3 regions of the Rhizobium sp. SAFR-030 genome follow, and region 1 is predicted to be linked to each of the others. Evidence: predicted binding sites of a transcription regulator. Region 1 holds the regulator's gene; each other region holds the start of a gene.
What was found. Region 1 encodes PhoB, which activates phosphate uptake and scavenging genes when phosphate is short. Its sites were predicted from a motif close to TGTCATNNANCTGTCAT; they were not measured.

Region 1 (7,721 bases):
CGTCGAGCCGCCCGGAGGCGGCCGGCGTTGGCGTTGCGCTGATCGGCTCGTTCTACATGATGCTGATCGTCCTGGTGCTGGCGCTGCCGATCGGTGTTGCGGCCTCCATCTACCTGGAGGAGTTCGCGCCGAAGAACCGTCTGACGGACCTGATCGAAGTCAACATCAACAATCTGGCGGCCGTGCCGTCGATCGTCTACGGCCTGCTCGGTCTTGCCGTCTTCATCAATTTCATGGGCCTGCCGCGCTCGGCCTCGCTGGTCGGCGGCCTGGTGCTGACGCTGATGACGCTGCCGACGATCATCATCGCCACCCGCGCCGCATTGAAGGCCGTCCCGCCTTCGATCCGTGCGGCGGCCCTCGGCCTCGGCGCGTCGAAGATGCAGACGATCTTCCACCACGTGCTGCCGCTCGCCATGCCGGGCATCCTCACCGGCACGATCATTGGCCTGGCACACGCGCTCGGTGAAACCGCGCCGCTGCTGCTCATCGGCATGGTGGCCTTCGTTGCCAACTATCCGACCACGCCGATGGATCCGTCGACGGCGCTGCCGGTGCAGATCTACATGTGGGCCAACGAGGCGGAACGCGCTTTCGTGGAACGCACGTCCGGAGCAATCATCATCCTGCTCCTGTTCCTGATCGTAATGAATGTCGGCGCAATCCTGTTGCGTCGTCGCTTCGAACGGCGTTGGTAGAAGGAGACGGACAATGAACATGATGTCTGAAGCTGCAGTTGAGAAGGCGCTGGATCAGAAAATGAATGACGTTTCCTACAAGATGGTGGGCAAGGACGTATCGGTTTACTACGGCGAGAAGCGCGCGCTGTTCGATGTGAACCTGAACGTCCGCGAAAACACCGTGACCGCGCTGATCGGACCGTCGGGTTGCGGAAAGTCGACCTTCCTGCGATGCCTCAACCGCATGAACGACACCATTGAGCAGTGCCGCGTCACCGGCCGCATCGTGCTCGATGGCGAGGACGTCTACGACCCTTCGATCGACGTCGTTGAACTGCGCGCCCGCGTCGGCATGGTGTTCCAGAAGCCGAACCCGTTCCCCAAGTCGATCTACGAGAACGTCTCCTACGGTCCGCGCATTCATGGCCTCGCCAGGAACCGCGCCGACATGGACCAGATCGTTGAGGCAAGCCTGCAGCGCGCCGGCCTTTGGAACGAGGTAAAAGATCGCCTGCTGGAATCCGGCACCGGCCTGTCCGGCGGCCAGCAGCAGCGTCTGTGCATCGCCCGCGCCATCGCCGTGTCGCCGGAAGTCATCCTGATGGATGAGCCGTGCTCGGCGCTTGATCCGATCGCGACGGCCAAGGTCGAGGAGCTCATTCACGAGCTGCGCGCCAACTACACGATCGTCATCGTTACCCACTCAATGCAGCAGGCTGCCCGCGTTTCACAGCGCACCGCCATGTTCCACCTCGGCCAGCTCGTCGAGGAAGACGATACCGACAAGATGTTCACCAATCCGGATGACCAGCGCACGCAGGACTACATCATGGGCCGTTTCGGCTGATCAGACAGCGCCGCCTGCCACTGGTTCCATTCGTCCGAGGAGAGACACATGCCATCCCATATCATGTCGGCTTATGATGAAGAGCTGAAGTACCTCAATCGCCGCATCTCCGAGATGGGCGGCCTGGCCGAGCAGATGTGCTCGGACGCCGTGCGGGCGCTCGTCAATTCCGACAGTGCTCTCGCGCAGAAGGTCATCTCCGACGACGTTATTCTCGATCATGCCGAGCGCGAGATCCAGGAGAAGGTGATCGTCACCATCGCCAAGCGCCAGCCGATGGCGGCGGACCTGCGCGAGATCATCGGCACGCTGCGCATCGCCGCCGATCTCGAACGGGTCGGCGATCTCGGCAAGAACACCGCCAAGCGGGTGATCGCAGTGCAGGGCACCGGCGTACCGCGCAAGCTGGCCCGCGGCCTGGAGCATCTGTCCGACCTGGCGCTGGTGCAGCTGAAGGAAGTGCTGGACGTCTATTCGCACCGGTCTGCCCAGAAGGCCGAGGCGATACGCCAGCGCGATGAAGAGATCGACGCGATGTACACCTCGCTGTTCCGCGAGCTCCTCACCTACATGATGGAGGATCCGCGCAACATCACCACCTGCACGCATTTGTTGTTCTGCGCCAAGAACATCGAGCGCATCGGTGACCACGCGACAAACATTGCCGAGACCATCTACTACATGGCGACCGGCGCCCAGCCTGTCGGCGAGCGGGCCAAGGACGACAGCTCCAACATGCTCGGCGCTGTGGCCGAATAGCTGCGCGGACCTGTAGGAGTTCCTGATTATGCTGCCGAAGATTTCTGTCGTCGAGGACGAGGAGGCGCTCAGCGTTCTCCTTCGCTACAACCTGGAAGCTGAAGGTTACGAGGTGGAGACGATCCTGCGCGGCGACGAGGCGGAGATCCGTCTTCAGGAGCGCGTGCCGGATCTGCTTATCCTCGACTGGATGCTGCCGGGGGTGTCCGGCATCGAGCTCTGCCGACGGCTGCGCATGCGTCCGGAGACCGAGCGTCTGCCGATCCTCATGCTCACCGCCCGCGGCGAGGAAAGCGAACGTGTCCGCGGTCTGGCGACCGGTGCCGACGATTACGTCGTCAAGCCGTTCTCGACGCCGGAACTGATGGCGCGCGTCAAGGCGATGCTGCGCCGCGCGCGTCCTGAAGTCCTGTCCAGCGTGCTTCGCTGCGGCGATATCGAGCTCGACCGCGATACGCACCGCGTGCACCGCAAGGCCCGCGAAGTGCGTCTGGGGCCGACGGAGTTCAGGCTGCTGGAATTCCTGATGGCGTCGCCCGGCCGCGTTTTCTCGCGCTCTCAGCTTCTCGACGGCGTCTGGGGGCACGACATCTATGTCGATGAGCGCACTGTCGACGTGCATGTCGGTCGTCTTCGCAAGGCCCTGAACTTTTCCAACATGCAGGACGTGATCCGCACCGTGCGCGGCGCCGGCTATTCCATGGAAGCCTGACGCTTAGAGGCGATCCGCCTGTCCTGACGAAGCCCGGCCGACAGGTCGGGCTTTTTCGTGGGCCGCGGGCGAACGTCCGGTCCGGCCGGACGCAGGCCACAAAAAAACGGGCACAAGGCCCGTTTTCACCAGTGCATCGACTGTGCTCGTATCAGGCACGTGCGGCCGCGGACTTGCGGCGCTCGGTGACCGGCTGGTAGGCAAGCCGTGCGTGGTACTTGCAGTAAGGCGAGTTGTCGCAGGATTCAGCGCCGCAGAAGTGGAAGTCGTCCTTCAGCGGATCGCCGACCGGCCACTTGCAGGTGCGTTCGGTCAGCTCGGTGAGGACGAGGCGGCGCGCCATCGGGACCACGACATTGGTCGTCACCAGCTGGGTGGCGTTGATCGCCTCGATCTGGAAGTCTTCCTTGACCGCGGTTGCACCCATCGGACGGCCGATGGTGCGTGCCGGTACAACGTTCGGGCGAGCGGTGTAGGCCGGAGCGCGTGGCACCGGCGCAGTGCGCTTGGGCGTGCGGGCGGCAGCCGAAGTCCCGCCGGCCTTGATGCGGCCCGGCAGGTTGAGGCGATGCACCTTGCCGATCACCGCGTTGCGGCTGACGCCGCCAAGCTGGGCAGCGATCTGGCTGGCGCTGAGCCCTTCGGCCCATAACCGCTTCAATCTCTCGACGCGTTCGTCTGTCCAATTCATGCTGTCTCTCCGCCTTGAGCACACATCAGCAAGACAGAATCTCTCACCGTTACGACGAAACCAATTTCGTCGCGCATACTACATCTATACTTTTGGTGACTAGTTCCGCCGCATGCAGTCTAGTAATTGATCTTTAACCTAGAGGGCGGTGGACTCGCTGACAAGAGTCGTACGAATCGCTGCGAATCGATTTCCGGGTTTTCCCCAACTTGCTGCCAGACAGAGTCTTTTTTGCCACAGCGGCCGAAACCTGCGCCGTAACCGCCATGGCCCGGCAATGCGCCGGAATTGGAGCGATTTGTTGACAGCCGTCGGCGGAATGCGGATAGTGCAGCCGCCGCCCGCTGGGGCGGCATTTTTGATTTCGGCGGACGTTGCCGCCGCACAGATGATGATGCCCAAGGAGTGCTGTCGCCATGGCTGAAGCCGCGCTTTTCGACACGTTTGCACGGGCCCCTCTGCGCTTCGAGCGTGGTGAAGGGGTTTGGCTGGTGACGGAGACGGGCGAGCGCTATCTCGATTTCGGCGCAGGCGTCGCGGTCACCTCCTGCGGCCACGCCAATCCGCATCTTGTCGAGGCGCTGAAGGCGCAGGCCGACAAGGTCTGGCACCTTTCCAATCTCTACGAGATCCCCGAGCAGGAGCGGCTGGCACAGCGGCTGGTCGAGGCGACCTTCGCCGACAAGGTGTTCTTCACCAATTCCGGCGCGGAAGCCCTGGAATGCGCCATCAAGACCGCCCGCCGCTACCATTACTCCAAGGGTCATCCCGACAAGTTCCACATCATCACCTTCGAGGGCGCCTTCCACGGTCGGACCATTGCGACGATCGCTGCCGGCGGCCAGGAAAAGTATCTCGAAGGCTTTGGCCCGAAGGCGCCCGGTTTCGATCAGGTGCCGTTCGCCGATATCGAGGCCCTCAAGGCGGCAATCACCGAGAACACCGGCGCTCTGCTGATCGAGCCGATCCAGGGCGAGGGCGGTATCCGCACGGCATCCAAGGAATTCCTGCAGCAGCTGCGCAATCTCTGCGACGAGCACGGCATGCTGCTGATCTTCGACGAGGTTCAGACGGGCGTCGGCCGGACCGGCAAGTTCTTCGCCCATGAATGGTCCGGCGTTACGCCTGACATCATGGCTGTGGCCAAGGGCATCGGCGGCGGTTTTCCCTTCGGCGCGTGCCTCGCGACCGCCGAAGCTGCCTCCGGCATGAAGCCCGGCGTGCACGGAACCACCTATGGCGGAAATCCGCTGGCGATGGCTGTCGGCAATGCCGTGCTCGACATCGTGCTGGAAGACTCCTTCCTGCAGAATGTCCGCGACGTGGCGCTGGTGTTCCGCCAGGGGCTCGCGGGCATTCAGGACCGCTTCCCCGAGGTTATCGAGGAAATCCGCGGCGAAGGCCTGATGCTCGGCATCAAGGCGCGCGTGCCGGCCGCCGAACTGACGGTTGCCATGCGCGAGGAGCATCTGCTGGGCGTGCCGGCTGGCGACAACGTCATCCGCATCCTGCCGCCGCTGGTGGTGACCGCCGAAGAGGCCCGCGAGGGCTTGGCTCGTATCGAACGCGCCGCCGAAAAGCTGCAGAGCGAAAAGTTGAAGAAGTCGGCCTGACCCGGCCGGTCGTAGCGAGCGGGCCGCCGGATGGCGCCCCGGATGGAATGGACCATGGCATCACCCAAGCATTTTCTCGATCTCTCGGCCGTTTCCTCGGGCGAACTGCGCACCATTCTGGATGACGCGCTGACCCGCAAGAAGGCAACCAAGGCCGGTACAGCCGACAAGCCGCTTGCCGGCAAGATGCTGGCGATGATCTTCGAGAAGCCGTCCACCCGTACCCGTGTTTCCTTCGATGTCGGCATGCGCCAGCTGGGCGGCGAGACGCTGTTCCTGTCCGGTACCGAGATGCAGCTCGGTCGTGCCGAGACGATCGGCGATACCGCCAAGGTTCTGTCGCGCTACGTCGATGCGATCATGATCCGCACCACCGATCATCGCCGGCTGATGGAAATGGCCGAGCACGCGACCGTGCCGGTGATCAACGGCCTGACCGACGAGACGCATCCTTGCCAGATCATGGCGGATCTCTTGACCTTCGAGGAACATCGCGGTCCGGTCTCCGGCAAGACCTTCGCCTGGACCGGCGACGGGAACAATGTCCTGCATTCCTTCGTCGAAGGTGCCGCCCGCTTCGGCTACCAGATGAACATGGCCGTGCCGATGGGCTCCGAGCCGCTCGACAAGTACCTCAACTGGGCCCGCAACAATGGCGGCGAGGTCATGCTGTGCCATGATGCCGAACGTGCCGTCGAGGGTGTCGACATGGTGGTCACCGACACTTGGGTGTCGATGAACCAGGAGCACAAGGCGCGCGGCCACAACATATTCCAGCCCTTCCAGGTCAACGAGCAGCTGATGCGGCGCGCCCGGCCGGAGGCGCTGTTCATGCACTGCCTGCCGGCCCACCGCGGCGAGGAAGTCACCGACGGCGTCATTGACGGTCCGCAGTCGGTGGTCTTCGACGAGGCGGAAAACCGCATGCACGCGCAGAAGTCCATTCTCGCCTGGTGCTTCGGCGCGGTCTGAACGACTGCGTCCGCGCAGGCTCTGACCGAAAGCCTTGATTTGCCGGTGGCGCGCCCCCATCTGGCGGTTTTCCAACCCGCGCCGGCGATCAGTGTCGCGGCGGCGCTTCAATGACATCGTCGGCCCATCTCGCCCGGCCAAGCGGTTCCGCTCGGCTGTCTTTTGTGCGAAACGGATGGCTTCGGCGTGAAGGAGCAGATCATGGCAGAAGCCACAGTTGAACTGACCGATATCAATCTGGCCGGCGACGACCATGTGGTGCCCTTCCAGGTGGAGGGCATGGACGTCCGCGGCCGCGCCGTGCAGCTCGGTCCGCTGCTCAACACCATCCTCGGTCGGCATGACTATCCGGCCCCGGTTGCCCGCCTGCTTGCCGAGGCGATCGTGCTGACGGCGCTGATCGGCACCTCGCTCAAGTTCGACGGCCGCTTTACCGTGCAGACCAAAGGCGATGGTCCGGTCGATCTGCTGGTCGCCGACTTTTCGAGCCCGGAAAGCATGCGCGCCTATGCGCGCTTCGATCAGGAGGCGCTGGACGTGGCCATTTCGGAAGGCCGGACATCGCCGCCGGAGCTGCTCGGAGACGGTTACCTCGCCTTCACCATCGACCAGGGTCAGGGCATGCAGCCCTATCAGGGCATCGTGCCGCTGGACGGCTCGTCGCTCGAGGAAATCGCCGGAGTCTACTTCCGTCAGTCCGAGCAGATCCCGACCAAGGTTCGCCTCGGTGTCGCAGAACTGCTTGATCGAGACGAGGACGGCAAGCCGCGTCACAACTGGCGGGCAGGCGGCGTTCTCGCGCAGTTCCTGCCGCCGGCGCCGGAGCGCATGCGCCAGCCGGACCTGCATGGCGGCGACGGCGACGAGCGCGACGAGGAGCATGTCAATGACGACAGCTGGGCGGAGGCCCGGATGATGGTGGAGACGGTCGACACCGACGAGCTGACGGATCCGCAGGTCGCCATCGAGCGGCTGCTGTTCCGGCTCTTCCACGAGCGCGGCGTGCGCATCTACGAGCCGCAGGGGGTCCTCGACCGCTGCAGCTGCTCGCGCGACAAGATCAAGGGCGTGCTCGACGGCTTTACTGCGGAGGAGATCGAAGCGAGCCAGGAAGACGGCCAGATCGCCGTCACCTGCGAATTCTGCTCGACCACCTACCGCTACGATCCGTCGGAATTTACCGCCGCCTGATCATCTACGCAGGCAGCCGGCAGATATGCCGGGTGTCTGCCAGCATCTTGGCGGCTGTGGCAGCGCGGGGCGTCGACTGACGCTCAGTTGAGGACGCGCATCAGGCCGGGGCTGTCGAGGGAGAAGGCGGGGATGGCGACGATCAGGGTTTCCCCTTCGTCGGTTTCCATCTGGTAATGGCCGAACATCAGACCCGACGGCGTGTCGAGCGGGCAGCCGGACGAATACTCGTATGTATCGCCGGGTTTCAGCCGCG
Region 2 (7,721 bases), on a different contig from region 1:
AGCCGACGGCAATACCGTTGAAGCGCACCGGCGAGCCGACCGACAGGCCGTTGGCGGATCCCGGAATGCGGATCGCCAGCTCCGCCATCGGGCCGCTGCGGCCGAACTGCGCCATCCAGTAGACGAAGCCGAAGGCCGCCAGCACGACAAGGATCGTGAAGAAGCCGACGATGGCGTAATTGGCTTTGGTTTCCATGGCTCTTTACTTTCCTGGCCTTGCGCCGTTCGCGCTGTCGTCGTCGCTGACGATCGAACGCGCCCGTTTTCCGTGGAAGTAGGATTGGACCCAGGCATCGTCGCAGGCGAGCATATCGTCCAGCGTCCCTTCCACCAACACGCGTTTCTGCCCCAACACGGCGATCCGGTCGCAGACCGAGAACAGGCTGTCGAGGTCGTGTGTGACCATGTAGACGGTCAGGCCGAGCGTATCGCGCAGCCTGGCAATCAGCATGTCGAATTCGGCAGCGCCGATCGGATCGAGGCCCGATGTCGGCTCGTCGAGGAACACCAGCGCCGGGTCGAGCGCCAGGGCCCGGGCAAGCGCCGCGCGCTTGATCATGCCGCCGGAGAGTTCGGACGGATACTTGTCGGCGGCATCCGGGGCAAGTCCCACCATTTCGATCTTCAGGTAGGCCAGCTCGTCCATCAGCGACTGCGGCAGGTCGAGATATTCGCGCATCGGCAGCTGGATGTTTTCCTTCACCGTCAGCGCCGAAAACAGCGCGCCGTGCTGAAACAGCACGCCCAGCTGCATGTCGAGCCGCATGCGCTCCTTCTCGTCGGCGTTCTCGTAGTCGACGCCGAGAATGCGGATCGATCCGGAGCCGTGCGGCAGAAGCCGGAGCACCGTACGCATCAGCACCGACTTGCCGGTGCCGGACGCGCCGACGAAGCCAAGGATCTCGCCCCGGTAGATGTCGAGGTTCAGCCGGTCGAGAACCGTGTTCGAGCCGAACGACACCGTCAGGTCGCGCACCGACAGGATGATCCGGTCATCGTCCGGATGCTCCTCGGTCGCAGTGTCTGTTTCCTGAATTGCCATGGGCTCCCTAGAAGTCGATCGCGGAGTAGAAGATGGCAAACAGCGCATCCATGAGGATGACCACGAAGATCGACTTCACCACCGAGGCCGTGACGTGCTGGCCGAGCGATTCGGCGCTACCGCCCACCTTCATACCCTCTACAGCCGAAACGATGCCGATGGCGAGCGCCATGAATGGCGCCTTGATCATGCCCGATGCCACCGACGAATAGTCGACCGCCTCGTGCAGGCGCGACAGGAAGGTCTGGAAGGTGATGCCGGAATAGGCCCAGGTGATCACCGCGGCACCGTAGAGGGCGGAGAAGTTGGCAACGATGGTCAGCAGCGGAAGCGCGATCGTCAGCGCCACCAGCCGCGGGAAGATCAGCACGCCGACCGGATTGAGACCGATCACCGTCAGGGCGTCGATCTCTTCGCGCATCTTCATCGAGCCGATTTCGGCGGTAATGGCGCTGCCCGAGCGGCCGGCGATCATGATCGCCGTCAGCAGCACGCCAATCTCGCGCAGCTGCAGGATGCCGACGAGGTCGACGACGAACAGTTCGGCGCCGAAATAGCGAAGCTGGAAGGCGCCCTGCTGGGCGATGATGGCGCCGATCAGGAACGACATCAGCACGATGATCGGCACCGCCTGGACGCCCATGCGGTCGATGTGGGTAACCACGGAGGCGGGAGAGACGCCGGCGCCGCGGCCGAATTTCAGCTGTGCGCCGCCGACGGCGGAACCGAGAATGTGCATGCCGGCGACCGTATCGCCGACGAAGCCGCTGATCGCCCGGCCCGGCGGCTCGAATATCCGCGTAAAGAGCGAGCGGCCATCGGCAGTCTTGCCGGGACCAGCCGGTTCCTCGGCGGGCATCGCGTCGATGAGGTCGGCGAGCGTCTGCCCGGCACCCGCCAGCTCGACGTCGCGGCCGGCGGCCTGCTGGCGCAGGATGAGGCGGCGGATCAGCCAGGCGCCGGCCGTATCGACCATGTCGATGCCGGAGACGTCGATCTGCAGCGGCCCGGAGCCACCGCGCGCCTCGAACGCCGTGAGATCGCTCAGCACATGGCCGATGCCGCGGTTTCGCCAATCGCCAGCCAGCACCACCCGCTCGGCTCCGTCGACGGATCCTGCGGTGTCGGCGGATCCTGCCGTCTCGAATGTTGCGGGCCTGTCATCGGCCGGCTTCGGGTTGCCATGCATATGTTGCTGCTCAAACGTCCGGTTGATGCTACCGAGGAGACCGCCAATATAAACTCCCGCCAGTGAATTGCCATGCGGAGCGAAAGGAATTCGATGCCCCGTCACCTCAAAGCCACAACGGAAACATTCCCGATCGCCGGCACCTTCACGATCTCGCGCGGTTCGAAGACCGAAGCGGATGTGGTCGTCTGCACGATCGAGGAGGATGGCATCGTCGGGCGCGGCGAATGCGTGCCCTATGCCCGCTACGGCGAGACCGTCGAAGGCGTGATGGCCGACGTGGAGAGGATCTCCCAGGCGGTGGCGGATGGCCTCGATCGCGCCGGCCTGCAGACGCTGATGCCGGCCGGTGCGGCGCGCAATGCGGTCGACTGCGCGCTCTGGGATCTCGAAGCCAAGCGGGCCGGATCCACTGTCGCAGCACTGACTGGATCGCCGATCCGCGAGCCCCTGGTCACCGCCTTCACCATTTCTCTCGGCACGCCCGAGGCGATGGCGGAACAGGCCGCCGAAAATGCCCGGCGGCCGCTGCTGAAGGTCAAGGTCGGCACGCCGGACGACGAGGAGCGCATCCTCGCGGTCCGGCGGGCGGCGCCCGAGGCGACGATCATCCTCGATGCCAACGAAGGCTGGACCGACGACAACCTCGCCCGGTACCTGGCGATCTGCGCCGAGGCGGGGATAGCGCTCGTCGAGCAGCCGCTGCCGGCCGGCCGTGACGCAGCGCTTTCGGCCATCCCTCGCCTGGTGCGGGTCTGCGCCGACGAGAGCGTTCATGCGACCAAGGATCTCGAAAGCCTGCGCGACCGCTACGACGCCGTCAACATCAAGCTCGACAAGACCGGCGGCCTCACCGAGGCGCTGCGGATGAAGGCGGAGGCCGACCGGCTCGGCTTTTCGGTGATGGTCGGCTGCATGCTTGCCACCTCGCTGTCGATGGCGCCCGCCGTGCTTCTGGCCCAGGGCTGCGCCTATGCCGATCTCGACGGGCCGCTGCTTCTGGCGCGCGACCGCGAGCCCGGGCTGCGATTCGAAGGGTCGCTGGTCTACCCGCCCGAGCCCATGCTCTGGGGCTGAGGCCGGGCGGCGCGGAAGTTGAGCCACAGGCCAATCGCCGCCACCGCCGCCATTGCCAGATAGGCCGGCTGGCCGAATTCGCGGTAGAGCGCGCCGGACAGGAAGGTCGAGGCCGCCAGGAAGGCGCCGCTATAGAAGAAATAGGTGCCCTGCACCGATGATTCGCGGCTCTCGTGCACCTGCTCGACGATCTTCTGCTGGATGCCGAAATGCAGGAAGGCGAAACTGAACGCGTGGCTGCACTGGAGCAGCAGTGCCGGCCAGAAGTCGAGCGGCAGCACGAACAGGCACCAGCGCAGGACCGCCGCCGCCGAGCCGAACAGGATCAGCGCGTTCGGCGAGATCCGCCGGGCGATGCGGCCGGAGGAAGAAGAACAGGATTTCCGCCAGCACGCCCGCCGACCAGAGGAAGCCGATCTCGGTGCCGCCGAAGCCCATCGCCTGCCAGTGGATGGCGGAAAACCCGTAATACATGCCGTGCGTCGACTGGACGAGCGTGCAGCCGATCATCAGCAGCGTCAGCCGCCCGCCCAACCCGCTGTCGGCAGACTGTCGTGGCCCGGGGCCTGAAGAACCGTTCGCCCGTCCCAGCCGCGGCACGCCGAAGGCCGCAATCAGCGTCAGCAGGAAGGCGACGCTCGCCGCCCACGGAACCACCAAGCCGGAGGAGCGGGCCATCGCCTCCCCGGCGATCAGCGACATGGCGACGAAGCCGATCGAACCCCAGACGCGGATGGAGCCGTAGCGGTAGCCCCAGCGACGCACGCCGGTGACGGTGATCGATTCGAGCACCGGCGTGAACGGCGCAAACGCCGCACCCTGCAGGCTGAACACCAGCAGCACCATCCAGAAGCCGTCCGCCAGTGTCAGCGCCAGGGCCGAGACGAGCGACAGCGCGGCGGAAAATATCAACACCCGGGCGCGTTCCGGCAGCCGGTCGGCCAGCATCCCGGCGATCGGCGCCGACAGGACGCGCAGCACGATGGGCACGGTGAGGATGATGCCGATCTGGAAATCATCGAGCGACAGGGATTTCAGCCAGACCGGGAAGAACGGCAGGAGCACGCCGTTGACGCCGAGCGCCGCCGCGTAGGCGAGTGCGCAGCGCGTGGCAAACAGGGACGGCACCGGCAGGCTGGATTGGGCCACGCAGGCTCCGAAATCAGAAGGCGAATGATCAGCGACGCATACACCAGCGCCGCGCACCTGCCTATAGGCTTTGCGGCGCACGCCCCGCCTGTCGCCTCTGCTCCCGCCGGTGAACTCGACCCGTCAGGCGGCCCGCGCGTCCGCCAGAACCTTGGCGGCGACCGGCAGCGACGTCACTTCGGCGCCCTCGTCGGCCCGCTGCCAGGAGATCAGCTCGAACCGGCCATCCATGTGCTCGGCGATCGCCGTGCAGCTTTCCACCCAGTCGCCGGTGTTGATGTAGCGGATGCCGTCGATGTCTTCCATGACAGCGTGATGGATGTGGCCGCAGATAACCCCGTCGACATGGTTGCGGCGGGCTTCCTCGGCGACCACCTTCTGGAATTCGCCGATGAAGTTGACCGCCTGCTTCACCTGCAGCTTGGCCCAGGCGGAGAACGACCAGTAGGGCATGTTGAACCGCCGCCGGACGATCGCCAGCAGGCCGTTGATGACAATCGCCGCGTCATAGGCCCAGTCGCCGAGATAGGCGAGCAGCCGGATGTTGCGCACCACCACGTCGAACTCGTCGCCGTGCAGGACGAGGTATTTCTTGCCGTCAGCCGCTTCGTGGATCAGCCGTTCGGCCACCTCGATACCGCCGAAGTGCACGCCGGGGAACGACCGCAGGAACTCGTCGTGATTGCCGGGAACGTAGATGATGCGGGTGCCCTTGCGGGCCTTGCGCAACAGCTTCTGGATGACGTCGTTGCAGCCCTGCGGCCAGTACCAGCTGCGCTTCAGCCGCCATCCGTCGACGATGTCGCCGACCAGCACGAGCGTCTGCGCCTCGTGATGACGCAGGAAGTCGAGCAGGAAGTCCGTCTTCGCCGCCTTCGACCCCAGATGGATGTCGGAAATGAAGAGAGTCCTGAAATGTCTGGTTTCCACTGTCTGAACCACGGTTCCCGCCCTTTCGTCGTGCAGTCCCTTCAGGCCGTTCAAGATCAGACTCGTTTATCAGGAAGATGACAGCCGCCCGGATCGACCGCTCTGCGGACGAGGACTGTCTGGCGCCGGACAGCGGTGCCGCCGGGCGCGCGAGGCGAAAATTGGCTACTGTTCCGGCCGAAAGTTTGCTGTAAGAGACCGGTGACAAAAGACGACCAGAAAGGATACGGCGATGGACGAGCAAGCTAAGGCTCTTTCGGACAAGCAGACCGCAACCGCGGACCTTGAGGAACAGGCGCTGTTCTTCCATCGCTATCCGCGACCCGGCAAGCTGGAGATCCAGGCGACCAAGCCGCTCGGCAACCAGCGCGACCTGGCGCTCGCCTATTCGCCGGGCGTCGCAGCCCCCTGTCTCGCCATCCGCGACAACCCGGAAATGGCGGCCGAATACACGGCGCGCGCCAATCTCGTGGCCGTCGTCTCCAACGGTTCGGCCGTCCTCGGTCTCGGCAATATCGGCCCGCTCGCCTCCAAGCCGGTGATGGAGGGCAAGGCCGTCCTGTTCAAGAAGTTCGCTGCCATCGACGTCTTCGACATCGAGATCGCCGCCGAAAGCGTCGATGCCATGGTGTCGACGGTGGCCGCCCTCGAGCCGACCTTCGGCGGCATCAACCTTGAGGACATCAAGGCGCCGGAATGTTTCGAGGTCGAGCGCCAGCTGCGCGAGCGCATGAACATCCCGGTCTTCCACGACGACCAGCACGGCACCGCGATCATCGTCGCCGCCGCCATCCTCAACGGGCTGGAACTTGCGGGCAAGAAGATCGAGGACGTCAAGATCGTCACGTCGGGCGCAGGCGCCGCAGCGCTCGCCTGCATCAACCTTCTGGTGCTGCTCGGCGCACGCCGTGAAAACATCTGGGTCCACGACATCGAAGGCCTGGTCTATGAGGGCCGCAACGTGCTGATGGACCCGTGGAAGGAAATCTACGCCCAGAAAAGCGACAAGCGCGTGCTGGCCGAATCGATCGGCGGCGCCGACGTCTTCCTCGGCCTGTCGGCGGCTGGCGTCCTGAAGCAGGAACTGCTGGTGCAGATGGCCGAGAAGCCGCTGATCATGGCGCTTGCCAACCCGACGCCGGAAATCATGCCGGAGCTTGCCCGCGCCGCCCGCCCGGACGCGATGATCTGCACCGGCCGCTCGGATTTCCCCAACCAGGTCAACAACGTCCTCTGCTTCCCCTACATCTTCCGCGGTGCGCTCGATTGCGGCGCAACCACCATCAACGAAGAGATGAAGATGGCCGCCGTTAAGGCGATCGCCGGCCTTGCCCGCGAAGAAGTCTCCGACGTCGCGGCCCGCGCCTATTCGGACGAGACGCCGATCTTCGGACCCAACTACCTGATCCCCTCGCCCTTCGATCCGCGCCTGATCCTGCGCATCGCCCCGGCCGTTGCCCGGGCTGCTGCCGAGACCGGCGTCGCGACCCGTCCGATCGCCGACTTCGATCAGTACCTCGACCAGCTGAGCCGCTTCGTCTGGCGCTCCGGCTTCGTCATGAAGCCGATCTTCACCAGCGCCAAGATCGCCGAGAAGAAGCGCGTCATCTTCGCCGAGGGCGAGGACGAGCGCGTGCTGCGCGCCGCCCAGGTTCTGCTCGAGGAAAAGACCGGCGTTCCGATCCTCATCGGCCGCCCGTCGGTCATCGAGGCCCGCCTCAAGCGGTTCGGCATCCGCATCCGGCCGAACACCGATTTTGCCGTCATCAACCCGGAAGACGATCCGCGCTACCGCGATTACGTCGATGAATACTCGGCGCTGGTCGGCCGCGCCGGCATCAACCCGGAAGCCGCCCGCACCATCGTGCGCACCAATTCCACGGTGATCGGCGCGCTCGCCGTCAAGCGCGGCGATGCCGACGCTTTGATCTGCGGCGTCGAAGGCCGCTTCGACCGCCACCTGAAGGATGTCCGCCAGATCATCGGCATGCGCTCCGGCGTCTGCGCGTTTTCCAGCCTTAGCCTGCTGATCACCCAGAAGGGCCCGGTCTTCTTCACCGACACCTTCGTCAACTACAACCCGACGCATGCCGAGATCGCCGAGATCACGGTGCTGGCGGCGCAGGAAATCCGCCGCTTCGGCATCACCCCGAAGGCGGCGCTGATCTGCCATTCGAACTTCGGCTCGCGCAATTCGGAAAGCGCCACCAAGATGCGGGCGGCGCTCGAACTGGTGCGCCAGCGGGCACCTGAACTGGAAGTCGATGGCGAGATGCAGGCCGGCTCGGCGCTCTCCGAACACCTGCGCAAGCGGGCCATGCCCGACAGCAGCCT
Region 3 (7,721 bases), on a different contig from region 1:
ACCACCTTCGCCTTCGCCATCCTGCCGCTTGGCCATGCGCGGCGGGTGCCGGCAACGGCGCTGTTCCGCGACCAGAGCTTCGACCAGGCCCGCCTGCCCTCCTGGCCCTACCTCCTGGCGGGCTCGGCAGCGCTTGCAGCGCTTGCGGGACTGGCCATCTATGCCGCCGACGACCGCTTCATCGCCGTCGTCTTCCTCGGTGCCGTGGCTGCGGCCTTCGTGCTTCTGCGGCTGGTGGCGGCGGGCATCGCCGCACTGGCGAGACGCAGCCCGCGGGTTAACTCTCCGGCGCTCAGGCTGGCGATCGGCAATATCCACCGTCCGGGTGCGCTCACGCCGTCCGTCGTTCTGTCGCTCGGGCTTGGGCTTGCGCTGCTCGTGACGCTGGCGCTGATCGACGGCAACCTGCGCCGCCAGCTGACCGGCACGATGATGGAGAATGCCCCGAACTTCTTCTTCGTCGACATCCAGGGCAGCGAGCGCGAAGGCTTCGTCGACATCCTGAAGCAGAATTCGCCGCAAGGGACGATCCAGCAGGTGCCGATGCTGCGCGGCCGCATCCTCGCCTTCAACGGCCAGGACGTCAGCCAGATGAACGTGCCGCCCGGCGGACGCTGGGTGCTGCGCGGCGATCGCGGCATCACCTACCAGGAGAAGCCGCCGGAGAATTCGCGGCTGGTCCAGGGCGAGTGGTGGCCGGCCGACTATGCCGGTGAGCCGCTCGTCTCGTTTTCAGCGGAGGAGGCGGAGGAACTTGGCCTGAAGCTCGGCGACACCGTCACCGTCAACGTGCTCGGCCGCAACATCACCGCCAAGATCTCCAACTTCCGGCAAATCGAGTGGGAATCGCTGTCGATCAACTTCGTCATGGTGTTTTCGCCCAATACCTTCCGCGGCGCGCCGCATGCCTGGCTCGCCACGCTGACGGATGCCAATGCGACGCCGGCAGACGAAGGCCGCATCCTGCGCGCCGTCACCAACGCCTATCCGACGATCACCAGCGTGAGGGTCAAGGATGCGCTGGATATCGCCGAACAGCTCGTCGGACAGCTGGCGACCGCCATCCGTGCTGCCGCTGCCGTCGCGCTTGTCGCCTCGGTCCTGGTGCTTGCCGGTGCGCTTGCCTCCGGCAACCGCGCCCGCACCCACGACGCGGTGATCCTGAAGACGCTCGGCGGCACGCGCCGCATGCTGATGCGCGCCTTCAGCTACGAATACATGATCCTCGGCGTCGCCACGGCGATCTTCGCGCTGGCCGCCGGCAGCCTGTCCGCCTGGTTCGTCGTTGCCCGCATCATGAAGCTGCCGGTGACATTCATGCCGGACGTCGCGGTGGTCACGCTGGTCGTGGCACTGGTGCTGACGGTGGGCATCGGCCTTGCCGGCACCTGGCGGATTCTCGGCCAGAAGGCAGGCCCCGTGCTGAGGGAGCTCTGATGCCAGGGCTGCCGCGGCAGTTGCTGGATTAAATTCTTGTCACCTTGGCGAATCGGACGGCAATCAGGGGCGATTCGGGGCTCGGCCACTTGAACCGGATGACCGATGCTCGCATATTCAATCCATGCTTGCTGAGGCTCCGCAGCGGCGCCAGGTGTCCTCGATGACGCCGACACCGTAGACATTCCGGAGCTTTGAGAGGACAAAATGGCTGAACCATACAACTTCCAGAACCGTACGGCACAGCAGCGTGCCCAGACGGGCGTCGAGATCGATGCCGGCCTGCGCGCCTACATGCTGAAGGTCTACAACCTGATGGCGCTGGGCCTGGTGATCACCGGTCTTGCAGCATTCGGGACATGGCAGCTTGCGGTCGACAACGGCCAGCTGACCGCTTTCGGCACGGCTCTCTATGCCAGCCCGCTGAAGTGGGTCGTGATGCTGGCTCCGCTCGGAATGGTGTTCTTCCTGAGCTTCCGCATCAACAAGATGAGCGTTGCCGCCGCCCAGACCACCTTCTGGATCTATGCGGCGCTGATGGGCCTGTCGCTGTCGTCGATCTTCCTGGTCTTCACCGGCCAGAGCATCGTGCAGACCTTCTTCGTCACCGCAGCCTCGTTCGGCGCGCTGTCGCTTTACGGCTACACGACGAAGCGTAACCTGTCGGCCATGGGCTCGTTCCTGATCATGGGCCTGTTCGGCCTGATCATCGCCTCGGTCGTCAACATCTTCCTCGCCTCGTCGGCTCTCGGCTTTGCGATCTCCGCCATGGGCGTGCTGATCTTCGCCGGCCTGACCGCCTTCGACACGCAGAAGATCAAGGAGATGTATCTCGAGGGCGACGAAGTTGCCGTGGTCGGCCGCAAGGCCATCATGGGTGCGCTGACGCTGTACCTCGACTTCGTCAACCTGTTCATGTTCCTGCTGCAGTTCATGGGCAACCGCAACAACTGATCCGGCAGACACCATGACGATTTGCGAAAGGCGGCTCCAGGGCCGCCTTTTTGCTGTCAGGATGAAGGGGCTTGCGGCGCGATTTCGACCGCCGTACTGTCGAAGGCGCCCCGTACCGAACGACAGATCCCGATGCCCTTCACGCTGCGCGACGCCACTCCTGCCGATCTTCCCGCCATCACCGAGATCTACCGCGACAGCGTGCTGAACGGCACCGCGAGCTACGAGATCACGCCACCGGACCAGGCAGAAATGCAGGCCCGCTTCGCCGCCATCGTCGACAAGCGCTACCCTTATATCGCTGCCGTCGACACGGACGGCACCCTGCTCGGCTATGCCTATGCCTCGGCGTTCCGCACGCGACCCGCCTATCGCTGGCTGGTGGAGGATTCGATCTATCTGGCGCCGGAGGCGCGCGGTCGTGGGCTCGGCAAGGCGCTACTGCGGGACCTGATCGAACGGTGCACCGTGCTCGGCTTCCGCCAGATGGCCGCCGTCATCGGTGGCGCGAGCCCTGCCTCCTGCGCCCTGCATGCGGGCCTCGGCTTCGAGATGGTCGGCACGATGAAGGGTACCGGCTTCAAGCACGGACGCTGGCTGGACACGGTGTTCATGCAGCGGGCGCTCGGCGATGGCACGACGTCGGAGCCGGATGCTGGCAGCTATCCGGGATCGCTGTTCTAGCGGCTGGTCCGCCCGGCAAACGGAGATCGCCGGCCGGCCAGGTCAGTCGATCAGCTTCAGGACCTTGTCGAAGACCTTGAGCACCTGCGGCAATTCATGGCCGCGCTTGAGGATCTTTCCATGCGTGTTGATCACGCTGTAGGCGCCCTGCCTGGCTGCAAGCTTCGGATCCTTCTCGATCCGGTAGAGCGGCATCTCGCCGGACCGCTTGAAGACCGAGAACACCGCCTTGTCCTTCAGGTGGTCGATCGCATAGTCCTTCCACTCGCCCTCGCCGACCATTCGCCCGTAGATCCGCAGGATCGCGTCGAGTTCACGCCGGTGGAAAGTCACCGGCAGCGGATCGTGCTTCTGGCGGTACTGGTTGAGTTCGACGACGACACCTTCCGCAGACGGCCCGCACCCGGTTAAATCCGGCTGATCGGTCATCCAAGCTCCCGGGCTTGCAACATTTCCATGACAGTTTGCCTCACCGGCCGCAAAAAGCAACCCGCAGCAGTCCCTGTAACAAGCGTGGCGGTCGGAAGATCCATGGGAGCAGAAGGCAGAGACGCAAACCGTCGAAACTCTCCGCTTTTGGCCTGATTTCGAACAAAAGGCTGCCGGAATCGGCGACCAGAGTAACGGTCATCCAGTTGGCGCCAGGCGCCATATGGTCCGGCCTCGAGTGATGACCTTACCCCCCAGCCCCCCATCGCTCAAGGCCGGACCTTCCTCTGGAGATCCTCCCAAGCATTGCAATCTCGGATTTGCGGCCCTGCGCGTCAGGGGCTCGGATGGCCCTTGCGTCCGACCATGACGACGGCCGCGCCGAGGATTGCCGCCGGTTCGCCGTTGGCGCCGGACGTCTGCAGCAGGATCGCGCAGCCGTCCTTCTTGGTGCTGCCCATGGATTTCGCCGGCAGGGTGATCTTCAGCGCCTTGCCGTCCCACATGCCGACGGTCTGCACGTCATAGACGTTGTGCCAGTATTCCATCTGCTTGCCGCTGTTTTCGCCGCGCAGAACCTCGACCTGTTCCTTCTTGGTGAAGTACGCGACGACGACCTCGGCCCGGCCGGCGCCGGGGCCGATATCGATCGACATCTCGTCGCCCGTCACCTCGACGCCGACGGGAATGGTCATGCCCGTGCCCTTGCCGTTCATCCTGTCGACGGCGCTGTTGATCGCCGACAGGTCCATGCCCTTGACGTGCTCGCGACCGTTGATGATCGCCTGCGGCGTGTAGACACCGCTGCGGCCCATCGAATGGGCGTAGCCGTACTGGCGCTCGGTATTTTCCTTGCTGCTCAGCGTGTCGGCCCAGCCGAGATAGTTCCAGTAATCGACGTGGTAGGAGAGCGCCACGACGTCGCCCTGCTCGACAAGCTTCTTCAGCGCCTGGTCGGCCGGCGGACAGGAGGCACAGCCTTGCGAGGTGAAGAGCTCTACGACGCCTTTCGGGGACCGGATCTCGCCGGCGATCGCCGGGCTGCAGACCATCGCCGCCGCCGCGATCCAGGCGCAGCGTTCGGCAAGCTTCAAGATTGAGGTCAGGAGAGGCATTGGATGTCTTTGTTGCGAGGGAGCATTACGGTCCATGCGTCGAACCTACCTGCCGCCCGCTTCAAGCGGAAGTCACAAGCGGGTGAGACGCAGGGTGCCGGCGGACGGTGCGCAAAGGAAAGCCGCCGGACAAGCCTGTCCGGCGGCCTTTATCATGTCACTTCGGATGCCGCTCAGGCAGCCAGGTCACGCAGAACCGTCTGCAGGATGCCGCCGTTGTTCATGTAGATCACTTCGTCGAGCGTATCGATGCGGCAGAGGATCTTGATCTCCTTCACCGAACCGTCGGCATAGGCAATCTTGGCAGTCATCCACTCGCGCGGCTTGATCTCGCCGTCGAGGCCTTCGATCGTCACCGTCTCGTCGCCCTTGAGGTCGAGGCTCTGCCAGTTGACGCCCTCGTCGAAGACGAACGGTACGACGCCCATGCCGACCAGGTTCGAGCGGTGGATACGCTCGAAGGACTGGGCGATGACGGCGCGTACGCCAAGCAGGTTGGTGCCCTTGGCAGCCCAGTCACGCGACGAACCATTGCCGTATTCGACGCCGGCGAAGATCACCAGCGGCGTGCCCTCGGCCTTGTACTTCATGGCCGCGTCGTAGATCGACATCTCTTCCTTCGACGGATAGTGGACGGTGTAGCCGCCTTCCTTGCCGTTCGGGCCGAGCATGAAGTTGCGGATGCGGATGTTGGCAAACGTGCCGCGCATCATCACTTCGTGGTTGCCGCGGCGCGTGCCGTACTGGTTGAAGTCGGCAACGCCGACGCCGTTCTCCATCAGGTAGGCACCGGCAGGCGATGCGGCCTTGATCGAACCGGCCGGCGAGATGTGGTCGGTGGTGATCTTGTCGCCGAACAGGCCGAGCACGCGGGCGCCGACGATGTTGGAGACGCCCGAGCCGGTCTTGCCCATGCCGACGAAGTAGGGCGGGTTCTGCACGTAGGTCGAGTTGTCGTCCCAGGCATAGGTCTGGCCCGGCGGGATCTGCACGGCCTGCCAGTTTTCGTCGCCCTTGAACACGTCGGCGTACTTGCTCTCGTAGAGTTCGCGGGTGACGTATTTCAGGATGAATTCCTGGATCTCGTGCGAGGTCGGCCAGATGTCCTTGAGGAACACCGGATTGCCGTCCTGATCATGGCCGAGAGGTTCGGTGGTCAGGTCCTTCTGTACCGTACCGGCCAGCGCATAGGCGACGACCAGCGGCGGGGAAGCAAGGTAGTTCGCCTGGACGTCCGGCGAGATGCGGCCTTCGAAGTTGCGGTTGCCCGACAGAACACCGGCCGTGATCAGGCCCTTGTCGTTGATCGTCTTCGAGATCGGTGCCGGCAGCGGGCCGGAATTGCCGATGCAGGTGGTGCAGCCGAAGCCGACCAGGTTGAAGCCCAGCGCATCAAGCGAGGTCTGCAGGCCCGACTTGGCGAGATATTCGCCAACCACCTGGGACCCAGGCGCCAGCGACGTCTTCACCCACGGCGCGGACTTCAGGCCCTTAGCAACCGCGTTGCGGGCCAAGAGGCCGGCGGCGATCAGCACCGACGGGTTGGAGGTGTTGGTGCAGGACGTGATGGCGGCGATCGCCACGTCGCCGTGGCCGATGTCGTAGCCTTCGCCTTCGACGGCGTAGCGGGCATTCAGCTGGCCCGGCTTCTTGTAGTCGTTCTCGAGAGCGGTCGCGAAGTTCGGCGCAATGGTTTCAAGCGCCAGGCGGCCTTCCGGACGCTTGGGGCCCGCCATCGACGGCACGACGTCGCCGAGGTCGAGTTCAAGCGTGTCGGTGAAGACAAGGTTCGAGCCGTCACCGTCGCGCCACATGCCCTGCGCCTTGGAATAGGCTTCGACCAGCGCGATGCGGTCCTTGGTGCGGCCCGACATGGTGAGGTAGTTGATGGTTTCGCCGTCGACGGGGAAGAAGCCGCAGGTGGCGCCGTATTCCGGACCCATGTTGCCGATGGTGGCGCGGTCGGCAAGCGACATCGAGTCGAGGCCGGGGCCGAAGAATTCGACGAACTTCGAGACGACGCCCTTCTTGCGCAGCATCTGCACGACGGTGAGCACGAGGTCGGTGGCGGTGACGCCTTCCTTGACCTTGCCGGTCAGCTTGAAGCCGATGACTTCCGGCAGCAGCATGGACACCGGCTGGCCGAGCATGGCAGCCTCGGCCTCGATGCCGCCGACGCCCCAGCCGAGAACGCCAAGTCCGTTGATCATCGTCGTGTGGCTGTCGGTGCCGACGCAGGTATCCGGATAGGCAACCGTTTCGCCGTCCTCTTCCTTGGTCCAGACCGTCTGGCCGAGGTATTCCAGATTGACCTGGTGACAGATGCCGGTGCCGGGGGGCACGACGCGGAAGTTCTTGAACGCCTGCTGGCCCCACTTGAGGAAGCGGTAGCGCTCGCCGTTGCGCTCGTATTCGAGCTCGACGTTGCGGGCAAAGGCGGTCGGCGTGCCGAACTCGTCGACGATGACCGAGTGGTCGATGACCAGGTCGACGGGAACCAGCGGGTTGATCTTTTCCGGATCGCCGCCGAGCGCCACCATGGCGTCACGCATCGCGGCAAGGTCGACGACGGCGGGAACGCCGGTAAAGTCCTGCATAAGAACGCGCGCCGGGCGATAGGCGATCTCGTTCTCGACCTTGCCCTTGTTGCTGAGCCACGCGGCCACCGCCAGGATGTGATCCTTGGTGACCGACTGACCGTCTTCGAAACGCAGCAGGTTTTCCAGCAGCACCTTCATCGAGAAGGGCAGGTTTGCCACGCCCGGCAGGCCATTGGCTTCCGCCTTCGGCAGGCTGTAATAGACGTAGTCCTTGCCGTCGACGGTCAGGATGGACCGACAATTGAAGCTGTCGAGTGATTTGGACACGGAACATATCCCCGCTGATATAGAGCCAACACGCGCGTGCGGACGCCTATGCACTTCATGCACATCAGGATGCGGGTACGACCATTTCCGCTGTCCGCACGAGAAGATAAAATCCTCAGGTCCGGCGCAATGTGAAAATCACGCCGGCCGCTGGCGTGGTTGCGAAGCTTATAGATAATTTCTAAGAAAGGTTCCAGACAGTGTTTGGGACGATCGTCAGAATTTTTTTCGACAA

Region 2: ACR65N_RS11800 (UDP-2,3-diacylglucosamine diphosphatase) is a predicted target of PhoB. The motif match lies at 5,578-5,594, and genes of this name have one in related genera.
Region 3: ACR65N_RS18965 (DUF2794 domain-containing protein) is a predicted target of PhoB. The motif match lies at 3,521-3,537, and genes of this name have one in related genera.

Annotation. Positions count from the first base shown of each region.
Region 1 is NZ_JBPFDO010000005.1:424,364-432,084, forward strand. It holds gene pstA (phosphate ABC transporter permease PstA) at 1-698, shown strand, start outside; gene pstB (phosphate ABC transporter ATP-binding protein PstB) at 712-1,527, shown strand; gene phoU (phosphate signaling complex protein PhoU) at 1,576-2,286, shown strand; gene phoB (phosphate regulon transcriptional regulator PhoB) at 2,315-2,998, shown strand; gene ACR65N_RS17860 (GcrA family cell cycle regulator) at 3,150-3,689, opposite strand; gene ACR65N_RS17865 (aspartate aminotransferase family protein) at 4,106-5,302, shown strand; gene argF (ornithine carbamoyltransferase) at 5,357-6,274, shown strand; gene ACR65N_RS17875 (Hsp33 family molecular chaperone) at 6,476-7,465, shown strand; gene apaG (Co2+/Mg2+ efflux facilitator ApaG/CorD) at 7,549-7,721, opposite strand, start outside.
Region 2 is NZ_JBPFDO010000003.1:471,658-479,378, reverse strand. It holds gene ACR65N_RS11830 (MlaD family protein) at 1-196, opposite strand, end outside; gene ACR65N_RS11825 (ABC transporter ATP-binding protein) at 203-1,042, opposite strand; gene ACR65N_RS11820 (ABC transporter permease) at 1,050-2,231, opposite strand; gene dgcA (N-acetyl-D-Glu racemase DgcA) at 2,325-3,308, shown strand; gene ACR65N_RS11810 (MFS transporter) at 3,278-3,631, opposite strand; partial or broken gene ACR65N_RS11805 (MFS transporter) at 3,612-4,436, opposite strand; gene ACR65N_RS11800 (UDP-2,3-diacylglucosamine diphosphatase) at 4,581-5,432, opposite strand; gene ACR65N_RS11795 (NADP-dependent malic enzyme) at 5,620-7,721, shown strand, end outside.
Region 3 is NZ_JBPFDO010000006.1:185,903-193,623, forward strand. It holds gene ACR65N_RS18950 (ABC transporter permease) at 1-1,437, shown strand, start outside; gene ACR65N_RS18955 (Bax inhibitor-1/YccA family protein) at 1,645-2,391, shown strand; gene ACR65N_RS18960 (GNAT family N-acetyltransferase) at 2,524-3,075, shown strand; gene ACR65N_RS18965 (DUF2794 domain-containing protein) at 3,118-3,504, opposite strand; gene ACR65N_RS18970 (DUF1223 domain-containing protein) at 3,840-4,556, opposite strand; gene acnA (aconitate hydratase AcnA) at 4,793-7,486, opposite strand.